DNA from 3 places in the Phytobacter sp. genome. Region 1 is predicted to be linked to each of the others. Evidence: predicted binding sites of a transcription regulator. Region 1 holds the regulator's gene; each other region holds the start of a gene.
What was found. Region 1 encodes CRP, which controls carbon source genes, mostly activating them, when cyclic AMP is high. Its sites were predicted from a motif close to ATGTGANNNNNNTCACAT; they were not measured.
Positions count from the first base shown of each region.

Region 2: a site for CRP is predicted at 1,751-1,768, ahead of AC5JPW_RS01085 (glutathione S-transferase). Genes of this name have one in related genera too.
Region 3: a site for CRP is predicted at 2,320-2,337, ahead of AC5JPW_RS18475 (CidA/LrgA family protein). Genes of this name have one in related genera too.

Region 1 covers NZ_JCACPZ010000001.1:533,091-537,342, reverse strand. The annotation lists gene AC5JPW_RS02470 (hydrolase) at 1-116, shown strand, start outside; gene AC5JPW_RS02465 (YheU family protein) at 118-336, shown strand; gene AC5JPW_RS02460 (phosphoribulokinase) at 378-1,247, shown strand; gene AC5JPW_RS02455 (OsmC family protein) at 1,317-1,721, opposite strand; gene crp (cAMP-activated global transcriptional regulator CRP) at 2,030-2,662, shown strand; gene AC5JPW_RS02445 (YccS/YhfK family putative transporter) at 2,711-4,252, shown strand, end outside.
Region 2 covers NZ_JCACPZ010000001.1:230,277-234,528, reverse strand. The annotation lists gene selA (L-seryl-tRNA(Sec) selenium transferase) at 1-833, opposite strand, end outside; gene AC5JPW_RS01085 (glutathione S-transferase) at 928-1,536, opposite strand; gene AC5JPW_RS01080 (PTS mannitol transporter subunit IICBA) at 2,074-3,981, shown strand; gene mtlD (mannitol-1-phosphate 5-dehydrogenase) at 4,210-4,252, shown strand, end outside.
Region 3 covers NZ_JCACPZ010000008.1:119,368-123,619, forward strand. The annotation lists gene AC5JPW_RS18460 (metal ABC transporter substrate-binding protein) at 1-509, opposite strand, end outside; gene AC5JPW_RS18465 (GNAT family N-acetyltransferase) at 707-1,255, opposite strand; gene AC5JPW_RS18470 (LysR family transcriptional regulator) at 1,351-2,262, shown strand; gene AC5JPW_RS18475 (CidA/LrgA family protein) at 2,386-2,781, shown strand; gene AC5JPW_RS18480 (CidB/LrgB family autolysis modulator) at 2,781-3,476, shown strand; gene cdd (cytidine deaminase) at 3,606-4,252, shown strand, end outside.

The DNA.
Region 1 (4,252 bases):
ATCAGTTGACCGAACACGGTGGTCACGTCGGCTTTGTAGGTGGCACCCTGATGCGGCCAGAAATGTGGCTTGAGAAACGTATCCCTGACTGGCTGAAAACCTGGCTGGAAGACTAAGATGATTATTCCCTGGCAAGATCTGGCGCCTGAAACGCTGGATAACCTTATTGAGAGCTTTGTCTTGCGCGAAGGCACTGATTATGGTGAACATGAACGCGCGTTTGCCCAAAAAGTTGCTGATGTTAAGCGACAACTAAAAAGCGGCGAAGCCGTGCTGGTGTGGTCGGAATTACACGAAAGCGTCAACATCATGCCACGCACACAGTTTCGCGATTAACAAAGCTCAAGCGAACATCATCGCTATTTTCTGGAGTCGCTATGTCTGCTAAACATCCGGTTATCGCTGTTACAGGCTCCAGCGGTGCGGGAACCACCACCACCAGCCTCGCGTTTCGTAAAATTTTCGCCCAACTCGATCTGCATGCTGCTGAAGTTGAAGGCGACAGTTTTCACCGCTACACCCGTCCCGAAATGGACATGGCGATTCGCAAGGCGCGAGATTTAGGCCGTCACATCAGCTATTTTGGCCCTGAAGCCAATGACTTCGGACTACTGGAACAGACGTTTATCGAGTACGGCCACACGGGTAAGGGCCAGGCACGCAAATACCTGCACACCTATGACGAAGCGGTTCCCTGGAATCAGGTTCCTGGAACCTTTACACCCTGGCAGCCGCTGCCGGAGCCAACGGACGTACTGTTCTATGAGGGATTGCACGGTGGTGTGGTCACACCGCAGCATGACGTCGCACGCCATGTGGATCTGCTGGTGGGCGTGGTGCCTATCGTCAACCTGGAATGGATGCAAAAACTGGTGCGGGATACCAGCGAACGCGGCCACTCCCGTGAAGCGGTAATGGATTCCGTGGTGCGTTCAATGGACGACTACATCAACTTCATTACGCCGCAGTTTTCTCGTACCCATATTAACTTCCAGCGCGTCCCCACCGTCGACACCTCTAACCCGTTTGCGGCCAAAGTCATTCCGTCGCTGGATGAAAGCTTTGTGGTGATTCATTTCCGCAATCTGGAAGGCATTGATTATCCCTGGCTGCTAGCCATGTTACAGGGTTCGTTTATTTCTCATATGAATACGTTAGTGGTGCCGGGCGGCAAAATGGGGCTGGCGATGGAACTCATCATGACACCGCTGGTAGAACGGCTGATGGAAGGTAAGAAAATCGAGTAACATCAGTCCCCTCTCCCCGTGGGAGAGGGTCAGGTTGAGGGCATCAGACCGCACAATGCCCTCAACCCATCACGCTTCAATCACTTCATACGAGTGCGTGATATTCACCGCTTTTTCCAGCATCAGCGCAACAGAGCAATACTTCTCAGCTGAAAGGTCTACTGCACGCGACACCGCGGCATCTTTCAACGCTTTGCCTGTCACAATGAAATGCAGATTGATGTGGGTGAACAGACGTGGCGCTTCTTCACGACGCTCGGATGTCAATTTCACCTCGCAATCCGTCACGTCATGACGCCCTTTTTGCAGGATAGAAACCACATCGATAGCGCTGCATCCGCCTGCGGCCATCAGTACCATCTCCATCGGGCTCGGGGCTTTATCGCCTGAGTTACCGTCCATCAAAATCTGGTGCCCGGAAGCAGACTCACCCAGGAACGTCAAACCTTCAACCCATTTCACACGAGCATGCATTTTAATTAACTCCGGAGTAGCAATTTTCTCTACAGATTACGCGTACATAAGAAAACTCGCAACGGAAGGCGACCTGCGTCAAGCTGAAGCGAGACACCAGGAGACAGGCGATTAAAGCTATGCTAAAACAGTCTGGATGCTACAGTGATACATTGATGTACTGCATGTACGCAGAGGACATCACATCTTAGAGGCCGCAGACATGTCTGACGGTGCACTTCCCAGGTATCGGGAAGACAGATTGCAACCCCAGTCACAGGGCGCAGATCCTGAGTCTGGAGCCAGCTTATAACAGAGGATAACCGCGCATGGTGCTTGGCAAACCGCAAACAGACCCGACTCTCGAATGGTTCTTGTCTCATTGCCATATTCATAAGTACCCGTCGAAGAGCACGCTGATTCACCAGGGTGAAAAAGCGGAAACGTTGTATTACATCGTCAAAGGCTCAGTGGCTGTGCTCATCAAGGATGAAGAAGGGAAAGAGATGATCCTCTCTTACCTTAACCAGGGCGATTTTATTGGTGAACTGGGTCTGTTCGAAGAAGGTCAGGAGCGCAGTGCATGGGTACGCGCCAAGACCGCTTGTGAAGTGGCCGAAATTTCCTACAAAAAATTCCGTCAGTTGATCCAGGTAAACCCGGATATTCTGATGCGCTTGTCCTCGCAGATGGCGCGCCGCCTGCAGGTCACTTCGGAAAAAGTCGGCAACCTCGCCTTCCTCGATGTGACAGGCCGTATTGCTCAGACGTTACTGAATCTGGCGAAACAACCCGACGCAATGACCCACCCGGACGGTATGCAAATTAAAATAACCCGTCAGGAAATTGGTCAGATCGTGGGCTGTTCTCGTGAAACCGTTGGCCGCATCCTGAAGATGCTCGAAGATCAGAACCTGATCTCCGCTCACGGTAAAACGATCGTCGTGTACGGAACACGTTAATCTCCGAACGGCGCATTGCCCCTGGCAGTGCGCCGTTTTTGTTTCCCCATGTGGCGCAGGCTGATTTACCACCCCGAAATCAACTATGCACTGCGACAAACGCTGGTGTTATGCCTGCCTGTGACCGTTGGCTTGATTGTGGGCCGACTGGATTTAGGGCTGCTTTTCTCATTAGTCCCCGCCTGTTGCAACATCGCTGGTCTCGACACGCTGCATAAGCGCTTCTTCAAGCGCGTGATTATTGGCGGCTCGCTTTTTGCTGGCAGCAGTCTCGCGGTGCAATTTTTGCTTTTTGAAAACATCCCCCTGCCGCTTATTTTGACCCTGTTGACGCTTATCCTCGGTGTCACTGCAGAAATCAGCGCGCTGCACGGCAGGTTGCTCCCCGCGTCACTGATTGCCGCCATTTTCACCCTGAGCCTTGCGGGCAATATGTCGGTATGGGAACCGCTGTTGATCTACAGCCTTGGCACGCTGTGGTATGGCGCATTTAACGCCTTCTGGTTCTGGCTCTGGCGAGAGCAGCCGCTGCGTGAGTCGTTGAGTTTGCTCTATCGTCAGTTGGCCGATTACTGCGAAGCAAAATACAGCATGCTGACCCAACACGCGGACCCGGAAAAAGCCCTGCCGCCGCTGCTGGCGCGTCAGCAAAAAGCAGTGGACATGATTAGCCAGTGCTACCAGCAACTGCATATGCTGGCGGCAAATCAGAATGGTGATTACAAAAGATTAAGGCGGGTCTTCCAGGTGGCGCTGGATTTACAGGAACACATTGCCGTTAGCCTGCATCAGCCCCAGGAAGTGCAGGAACTGGTGGAACGCAGCCACGCTGAAGAGGTGATCCGCTGGAACGCGCAAACCGTCGCTGCACGGTTGAGGGTAATCGCGGACGATATTCTCTATCACCGCTATCCCCAGCGTTTCAACATGGAAAAGCAGATCAGTGCGCTGGAGAAAATTGCCCTCCAGCATCCGGATAACCCGGTAGGCCAGTTCTGCGCCTGGCATTTCAGCCAGATTGCCCGTGTGCTGCGTACTCAGCGCCCACTCTATATTCGCGATTTAATGGCAGAAAAGCAGCGCCGTCTGCCGCTCATTCCGGCGTTGAAAAGCTACCTCTCCTTCAAATCCGCGGCCTTACGGAACGCCGCACGCATCAGCGTCATGCTGAGCGTAGCCAGCCTGATGGGCAGCGCGCTGCATTTGCCTAAACCCTACTGGATTATGATGACGGTCATGTTCGTCACTCAGAACGGCTACGGCGCAACGCGGGTGCGCATCCTGCACCGGGCGGCAGGCACTATGGCTGGGTTGATTATCGCCGGGGCCACGCTGCACTACCATGTGCCGGAGGGCTACACGCTCGCCACCATGCTTATCGTCACGCTGATAAGCTACCTGATCATTCGTAAAAGCTACGGCTGGGCGATGGTGGGCTTTACCCTGACGGCGGTGTACACGCTCCAGTTACTGACGCTGAATGGTGAGCAGTTTATCGTGGCCCGGCTTATCGATACCCTGATTGGTTGTTTGATTGCCTTTGGCGGCATCCTCTGGCTCTGGCCGCAGTGGCAAAGCGGGCTGCTGCGT
Region 2 (4,252 bases), 300 kb from region 1:
ACCAGCGGCTCTTTCGGCAGTCCGTACTGGCTCAAGTCAACCAGCGAGCCGCTGCCTAAATCGGCAATCACCGGTACATTCAACTCTTCGCCAAGGGAAACCAGGTCGGCTTCTTCTACGGTTTTGGTAAAGCCTTCAATGTGATAGTTGCTGGTATGAACCTTCATCAGCAGCGCGGTATTGTCATTCACCGCCTGACGGTAATCTTTGGCATGGGTGCGGTTGGTGGTTCCCACTTCCTGTAATACGCAGCCTGCCTGACGCATCACATCGGGGATGCGGAAAGCGCCGCCAATTTCCACCAGTTCGCCGCGGGACACCACCACCTCTTTGCCGCTCGCCGTCGCAGCAAGCATCAACAAGACCGCCGCGGCGTTGTTATTCACGATGCAGGCATCTTCGGCCCCCGTCAGACGGCAAAGCAGCTCCGCAACGGCACGGTCGCGATGACCACGTCCGGCATCATCCAGCGAATATTCCAGGGTCACCGGGGAGCGCATCGCCTGGGTGACGGCATCAATGGCAGACTGCGCCTGAAGCGCACGTCCGAGGTTGGTGTGCAACACCGTACCCGTCAGGTTGAAAACCGGACGTAATGCACTGGCACTTTCGCCAACCAGACGCTGGTGCGCCGTCTGCGCCCAGCTCTCGCACCAGCCAGGCAGTTGCAGCGTCTGGCGAACCGACTCACGCGCCTCTTCCTGCATTTGACGCAGCACGTCAGCGACCTGAGTGTGGCCAAAGGCGGTCATTAAAGGGGAGAACGCCGCATCACGTAACAGGCGATCGGTAGAAGGTATCTGGCTGTAAAGCGACTGGATTTCCGTTGTCATGAATTGGCCTGGCTGAGGTTTGCCCCTCCCGCCTGGAGGGGAATCGACGTGAGGGAATTGTAGCGCGAGTTGAGTCAGGCTGACATAACGGGCATCAAGCCTTCGGCGGTTCGGTGCGGGCGAAGCTCTCACGCTGGAACAGGTTTTCGACCAGTTTGACCAGCAGCGGCCTGTCGACACACCAGCCCGGGGAGACGTGGCGGAAGTTAAGATAGCCAATGGCGCAGGCAATGGAGATGGTCGCCAGATCCAGCGCATCCACACTTAACGTGCCGTCTTTGAGGTAGTTTTCGAGCGTGTCGAGACCATGGCTTATCTTCTCACGTTGACGCGTGAGCTCGGTTTCCGACTGTTGCGCTGTCGGGCGCGCAATTTCCCGCACTGAGACCAGGGCGGCATCCATGATGCCGTCGGCCAGGGCTTCAATCTGACGCATCTTCAGCGCCGCTTTCGGCTCTTTGGGCAACATGGTCGGGGCGATATCCAGCAAATCAATGTATTCCGCAATAATCGGTGAGTCGTACCAGACGTCACCGTCATCCGTGACCAACGCCGGGACTTTACCCAACGGGTTGTACTGCATCACATTGTTAATGGCGTTGTACGGCTGCTCATTCACAAACTCAAAGGTGATGCCTTTTTCCAACAGGATGATAGAAATTTTGCGTACAAACGGGCTGGTATAGCTACCAATCAGTTTCATTGCCTTCTCCTTGTCGCCGACCACAAAGCCTTAAGTATGTACTAAGGCGAGAAAATCTGACGTCAGCCGTTTCATAAATGTGAAAACTTAGCTGGCTATGTTGAGCCACGCGTCGTGTGTTACGCATGAAGTGAAAGAGAATTACAGGTCGCGATGTTAACAAAAACCAGACTTTGCGACCGATCACACTCAGAAAACTCCTGGCGAAAATATCTTGTGATACAGATCACAAATGAATAACAAATACGCCACCAAAATTTGTGATTAAAGTCACATTAACAAGGGGTAAGCGCTGTTTTTTTGCACTTTGTTCTTTTTCTACACAATAATTTTGTGACGAATATCACGTTAAAGCACGGTACACCCCCCGCTTTAACGTGATCAAAGTCACATTAATGGGCGTCATCTGGACAGTTGGCTGATTCGGTGCGAGATTTCGCATCACAGAACACGGGTCCGGCTACCTCTGCCGCCACGTTAACAACAAAACCTCGGGCTTCCGGCCTGTGCGATAGCAAACATAAGAAGGGGTGTTTTATGTCATCCGATATCAAGATCAAGGTGCAAAGCTTTGGTCGCTTCCTCAGCAACATGGTAATGCCAAATATCGGCGCGTTTATCGCGTGGGGTATCATTACCGCATTATTTATTCCAACAGGGTGGTTACCGAACGAAACACTGGCGAAACTCGTCGGCCCAATGATTACCTTCTTACTGCCACTGCTCATCGGTTTCACCGGTGGTCGTCTGGTGGGTGGCGATCGTGGTGGTGTGGTCGGTGCTATCACAACAATGGGTGTGATCGTCGGTGCAGATATGCCGATGTTCCTCGGCGCGATGATTGCCGGTCCTCTGGGCGGTCTGTGCATCAAGAAATTTGACGCCGCGGTAGACGGTAAGATCAAATCCGGTTTCGAAATGCTGGTGAATAACTTCTCCGCTGGCATCATCGGTATGATCCTGGCGCTGCTGGCGTTTAAAGGTATCGGCCCTGCTGTTGAAGTGCTGTCCAAAGGCCTCGCCGCTGGCGTTAACTTCATGGTTGTGCACGACATGCTGCCGCTGGCGTCCATCTTTGTTGAACCGGCGAAAATCCTGTTCCTCAACAACGCCATTAACCACGGTATCTTCTCGCCGCTGGGTATTCAGCAGTCTCACGATCTTGGCAAGTCTATCTTCTTCCTGATTGAAGCCAACCCCGGTCCGGGTATGGGCGTCCTGATGGCGTACATGTTCTTCGGTCGTGGTAGTGCACGTCAGTCTGCTGGCGGCGCGGCAATCATCCACTTCCTGGGCGGTATCCACGAAATTTATTTCCCGTACGTGCTGATGAACCCACGTCTGCTGATCGCGGTAATCCTCGGCGGTATGACTGGCGTGTTCACCCTGAGCGTGCTGAATGGCGGTCTGGTTTCTCCTGCTTCCCCGGGTTCTATCCTGGCCGTGCTGGCGATGACGCCGAAGGGTGCTTACTTTGCTAATATCGTGGCTATCTTCGCGGCAATGGCAGTCTCCTTCGTTATCTCCGCGATTCTGCTGAAAACCAGCAAAGTCAAAGAAGAAGATGACCTGGAAGCGGCAAACCTTCGTATGCAGGAAATGAAAGCCCAGTCTAAAGGTGCCACTGCACTGACCGCGGGTGATGTGACCAACGACCTGAGCCACGTACGTAAAATCATCGTTGCCTGTGACGCCGGTATGGGCTCCAGCGCAATGGGGGCAGGTGTACTGCGTAAGAAAGTCCAGGATGCGGGTCTGACCAACATCTCCGTGACCAACAGCGCGATCAACAGCCTGCCATCTGATGTTGACCTGGTGATTACTCACCGTGACCTGACCGAACGTGCGATGCGCCAGGTACCACAGGCACAGCACATTTCGCTGACCAACTTCCTGGACAGTGGTCTGTACACCAACCTGACTGAACGCCTGGTCGCGGCACAGCGCCACGCGGACAACAGCGTAAAGGTTCAGACCAGCTTGCAGGATAGCTTTGATGCTGGCGATAGCAACCTGTTCAAGCTGGGCGCAGAAAACGTGTTCCTGGGCCGTACCGCCAGCAACAAAGAAGAAGCAATTCGCTTCGCCGGTGAGCAACTGGTGAAAGGTGGCTACGTTCAACCTGAGTACGTTGAAGCGATGCTGGAACGCGAAAAACTGACCCCGACCTACCTGGGTGAGTCTATCGCTGTCCCACACGGTACCGTTGAAGCAAAAGACCGCGTGCTGAAAACGGGCGTCGTGTTCTGCCAGTACCCACAAGGCGTACTGTTCGGTGAAGAACCGGAAGATGTTGCCCGTCTGGTTATCGGTATCGCAGCACGTAACAACGAGCACATTCAGGTTATCACCAGCCTGACCAACGCGCTGGATGACGAAACCGTCATTGAGCGTCTGGCCAACACCACCAGCGTAGAAGAAGTACTGGCGCTGTTGAAGGCATAATGTTCGAATTGTCCGCTGAAAAATTCGGGCGGCGGGAAGGCAGGTAACAACATTCATCCCGGTCACTGTTCAAAGCGACCGGGATACATGAAGAAACCAACCCACCTGCCGCCCGAACCAACAGGCGGACCGACCTCTCCCTCTGGGGAGAGGGTTCGGGTGAGGAGAAACTCGTGCGGTTCCTCACCCCAGCCCTCTCGGGTAAAAACATTGATGAAGGTTAACACTATGAAAGCATTGCATTTTGGCGCAGGTAATATCGGACGTGGTT
Region 3 (4,252 bases), on a different contig from region 1:
TCGGTTATCCGCTGTTTATACTTTTCTGCGTTTTGTTTGTATGTGTCGGCATTCGCCGGATCGTATTTCACCAGCGCATCGCGGATGTTATCAACGTAGATAAGCGCATTCGCCGTCGACATCCAGGCATGCGGATTGGGTTTACCGTTGTACGGTCCTTCGGAGATGCCCATCGGGGTGATACCGGTCGTCACCACCACTTCCGGCACGCCGTTCAGGTGTTGGTAGAAACGCTGGAACCACAGCTCCAGATTCATGCCGTTGGCAAGAATAAGCTGCGCGCCCTGCGCCCGCTTGATGTCTCCTGGCGTGGGCTGATATTCGTGGATCTCCGCACCGGGTTTGGTGATAGAAGTCACCTCCGCTGCATCCCCCGCTACGTTTTTCGCCATATCAGCAATAACGGTAAAGGTGGTGATGACCTTAAACTTCTCAGCCGCATGTGCACCCGTCGTCAGTGCCAGCAGTAAGCCTAACGATGCCACTTTTACTTTCTTCATTATCCGCATGCAGGAGTCTCCAGAGGTGATTAAAATCAGAACGAAATTAGCCTGTGCTAATTTATATAGCATAGGCTATGTTTTAATGAAAATGATTATCGTTAATTAAATCAGGAAGGGGCTGCGCTGAAGGGAAAATCATAACATGAGGGCCCATCAGGATTCCCCGACAGGCGAAAAGGATTTAAAAAAAGGATACAACGCGTTTACGCGCAGGCCGCGCCACCCCCTACATTCACCAGTGGCAAGGTCAGCGCACCATCTCCCAACGTGCGCTGCAGGATAACAATATCCAGCCAGCGTCCGTGCTTAAAACCGACATTTTTTAATGTGCCGGTGGTGGTAAATCCGGCCCGATGGTGCAGCGCAAGGGAGGCAGCATTTTCACTGTTACCGACCACGGCTATAAGCTGGCGATAACCGTGTTGTTCCGCCCATTCGATGCACTTTGCAAGCAGCGCTTTACCCGCCCCTTTGTGGCGATAACGCTGATCCACATAGATAGAATCTTCCAGCGTAAACTGGTAGGCCATACGGGTACGGTAGCGAGACAGGTAGCAATACCCTTTCACCACCCCTTCGTCGATAAGCACAAACCACGGTAGCCCGGCCTCGCGCAGTTTTGCCATCCTCTCACGCATGTCATCGATACCCGGCACTTCGGTTTCAAAAGAGGCGGTGCCATTCGCTACGTGCCAGGCATATATTGCGTGGATAGCGGGAATATGTTGTTCTTCTGCTTCAGTAATTACCATTATTCGACTCCTGCTCGTCACTGCTGACAGGCTAGCCGCAACCTCTGCCTTCTGGTACGGGTCGGCACTTATCACCCGCATAAGGAAAACGTTGGATGACCACCCTCAGTCTTGATCAACTGGCCACTTACAGGTTGGTGATAAACCGGGGAAGTTTTACCGCAGCCGCTGACGTGCTCGGTCTCTCTCAGCCCGCGGTCAGTTTGCAAATACGCCAACTGGAAGCCACGTTACAGGCGCGGTTAATCGAGCGAACCGGGCGCGGCATCCGCCCTACTCCCGCCGGACTGACTCTGCTGGAACATTGCGGAGCCATTGAAAACGCCGTCAATGCCGCAGTGCAATCCGTCGCCCTTCACCAGCAAGAGATCCGGGGTACGGTGACCCTGGGGACAGGTGCCACTGTCTGCATTCATCTGCTCCCCACCGTGTTGCAGGCGCTTCACCAGACCTGGCCGGAACTCACCGTGGGTGTGCGCACCGGTAACACGCAGGACATCGTGCGGGCGGTTGAGGAAAACAGAATTGATATTGGCCTCGTCACCTTACCGGCAACAGGTAAGAATCTGGACGTTACGCCGGTTATGAAAGAAGAATTTGTTGTCATCAGTGCAACGGAAAGTAACGAGACGACAGCAGCATTCACCCCCTCTCACTGTGCACACCTCCCGCTTATTGTGTTTGAATCCGGCAGCGGAACGCGTCAGTTGATCGATAATTGGTTTTTGAGTGCCGGAGTGCCAATGAACCCCGTCATGGAGCTTGGCAGTATCGAAGCCATTAAGCGCATGGTGCGTGCCGGGCTCGGTTACAGCATTGTGCCGCGTCTGGCGGTAGACAGCCCGGAAGAGAGAATCGGCTTAACACTGCATCCGTTGGTGCCTGAATTGCACCGTACACTGGGAAGAGTGATGCGCCAGGACAGGCTCATCCATCGCGGTTTACATGAAGTCATTGCGCGTATAGAAGAAGCAGTCAGAGCAAAGACAGAGAGCGCATTGGAATAATCTTGTGGTAATGCCTGACGTTCCAAAAAGGAATGTTTGGTATGCTCACAAGTCATGATGTGATCGGTAGCACATTTTAGGCTTTAATTGTATGATGAATGAAGTTCATCAAGGGTTTCCACCATGAGTAAATCACTGAATATTATCTGGCAATACCTCCGCGCCTTTGCCCTTATTTACGCCTGCCTGTATGCGGGAATTTATCTCTCCTCGCTGCTACCTATCACCATTCCGGGCAGCATTATTGGCATGCTGATTCTGTTTGTCCTGCTGGCACTGCAAATCCTGCCGGCAAAATGGGTTAACCCCGGTTGCTACGTGCTGATACGCTACATGGCGCTCCTGTTTGTCCCCATCGGCGTAGGCGTTATGCAGTATTACGATATGCTGCGTGCCCAGTTTGGCCCCATCGTCGTCTCTTGCGCTATCAGTACTCTGATTGTGTTTGTGGTGGTGAGCTGGAGTACCCATCTGGTGCACGGCGAGCGCAAGATCGTTAGTAAAGAAGAGAGCAAATAATCATGGCGTATATCTGGTGGTCCCTTCCTCTGACCCTGGCCGTTTTCTTCGCCGCCCGCAAGCTTGCGGCACGCTTTAAGATGCCGCTGCTCAACCCCTTACTGGTGGCAATGGTGGTGATCATTCCGTTCCTGCTGATTACCGGGATCCCTTACGAAAACTATTTCCAGGGCAGCAAAATCCTGAATGATTTATTGCAGCCCGCCGTCGTAGCACTCGCCTTCCCGCTGTATGAACAACTGCATCAGATTCGGGCGCGCTGGAAATCCATCATCACCATTTGCTTTATTGGTAGCATCGTTGCGATGGTTACGGGCTCTGTTATTGCACTGATGATGGGTGCCACGCCTGAAATTGCCGCATCTGTATTGCCAAAATCGGTCACCACGCCGATTGCGATGGCGGTCGGTGGCAGTATTGGTGGCATCCCGGCCATTAGCGCGGTCTGCGTGATTTTTGTAGGCGTGCTGGGTGCCGTGTTCGGTCATACTCTCTTGAATTTGATGAGAATTAAGACTAAATCGGCTCGTGGACTGGCAATGGGAACGGCCTCTCATGCCCTCGGCACCGCACGCTGCTCTGAGCTGGATTACCAGGAAGGGGCCTTCAGTTCGCTGGCACTGGTGATCTGCGGCATTATCACGTCGCTGCTCGCACCGTTCTTGTTCCCGTTAATCCTGGCGATTGCGGGCTAAAATTTGCGATGCGTCGCGCATTTTTCATTTGAATTTCATAAGTTGCATATACAGTGAGATGTTGATCACATATAAAGGCCACATCGGCCCGTAAACTACGATCCCATTACATTGTTATGAGGCAACGCCATGCATTCACGTTTTCACACTGCGTTTCCGGCGCTCGCGGAAGATTTACAAGCCGCACTGGCACCTGTCCTGGCTGACGCGCATTTTCCTGCGATGTTAACGGCCGGACAGGTTTCCGCGCTGCTTGACGCCACAGGGATGGACGAAGACGCGTTGGCCTTTGCTCTGCTGCCGCTCGCCGCAGCCTGCGCACGCACCGAACTTTCCCACTTTAACGTCGGTGCCATTGCACGCGGCGTCAGCGGTACCTGGTATTTTGGTGCCAACATGGAGTTTCTTGGCGCAACCATGCAGCAGACTGTACATGCTGAGCAAAGTGCCATCAGCCACGCGTGGTCACGGGGAGAAAAAGCGCTCTCCTCCGTTACCGTTAACTACACGCCGTGCGGTCACTGCCGTCAGTTTATGAACGAGCTGAACAGCGGGCTGACATTGCGTATTAATCTGCCAGGCCGTGCGCCGCACACGCTGGGCGACTATCTACCGGATGCCTTCGGTCCGAAAGATCTCGAGATTAAAACCTTGCTGTTAGATGCTCAGGATCATGGGTTTGCATTACAGGGTGACGCGCTTGCGCAAGCCGCGATTGTAACAGCCAACAAAAGCCATAGTCCCTATACTCACTCCCCTTCCGGTGTGGCGATTGA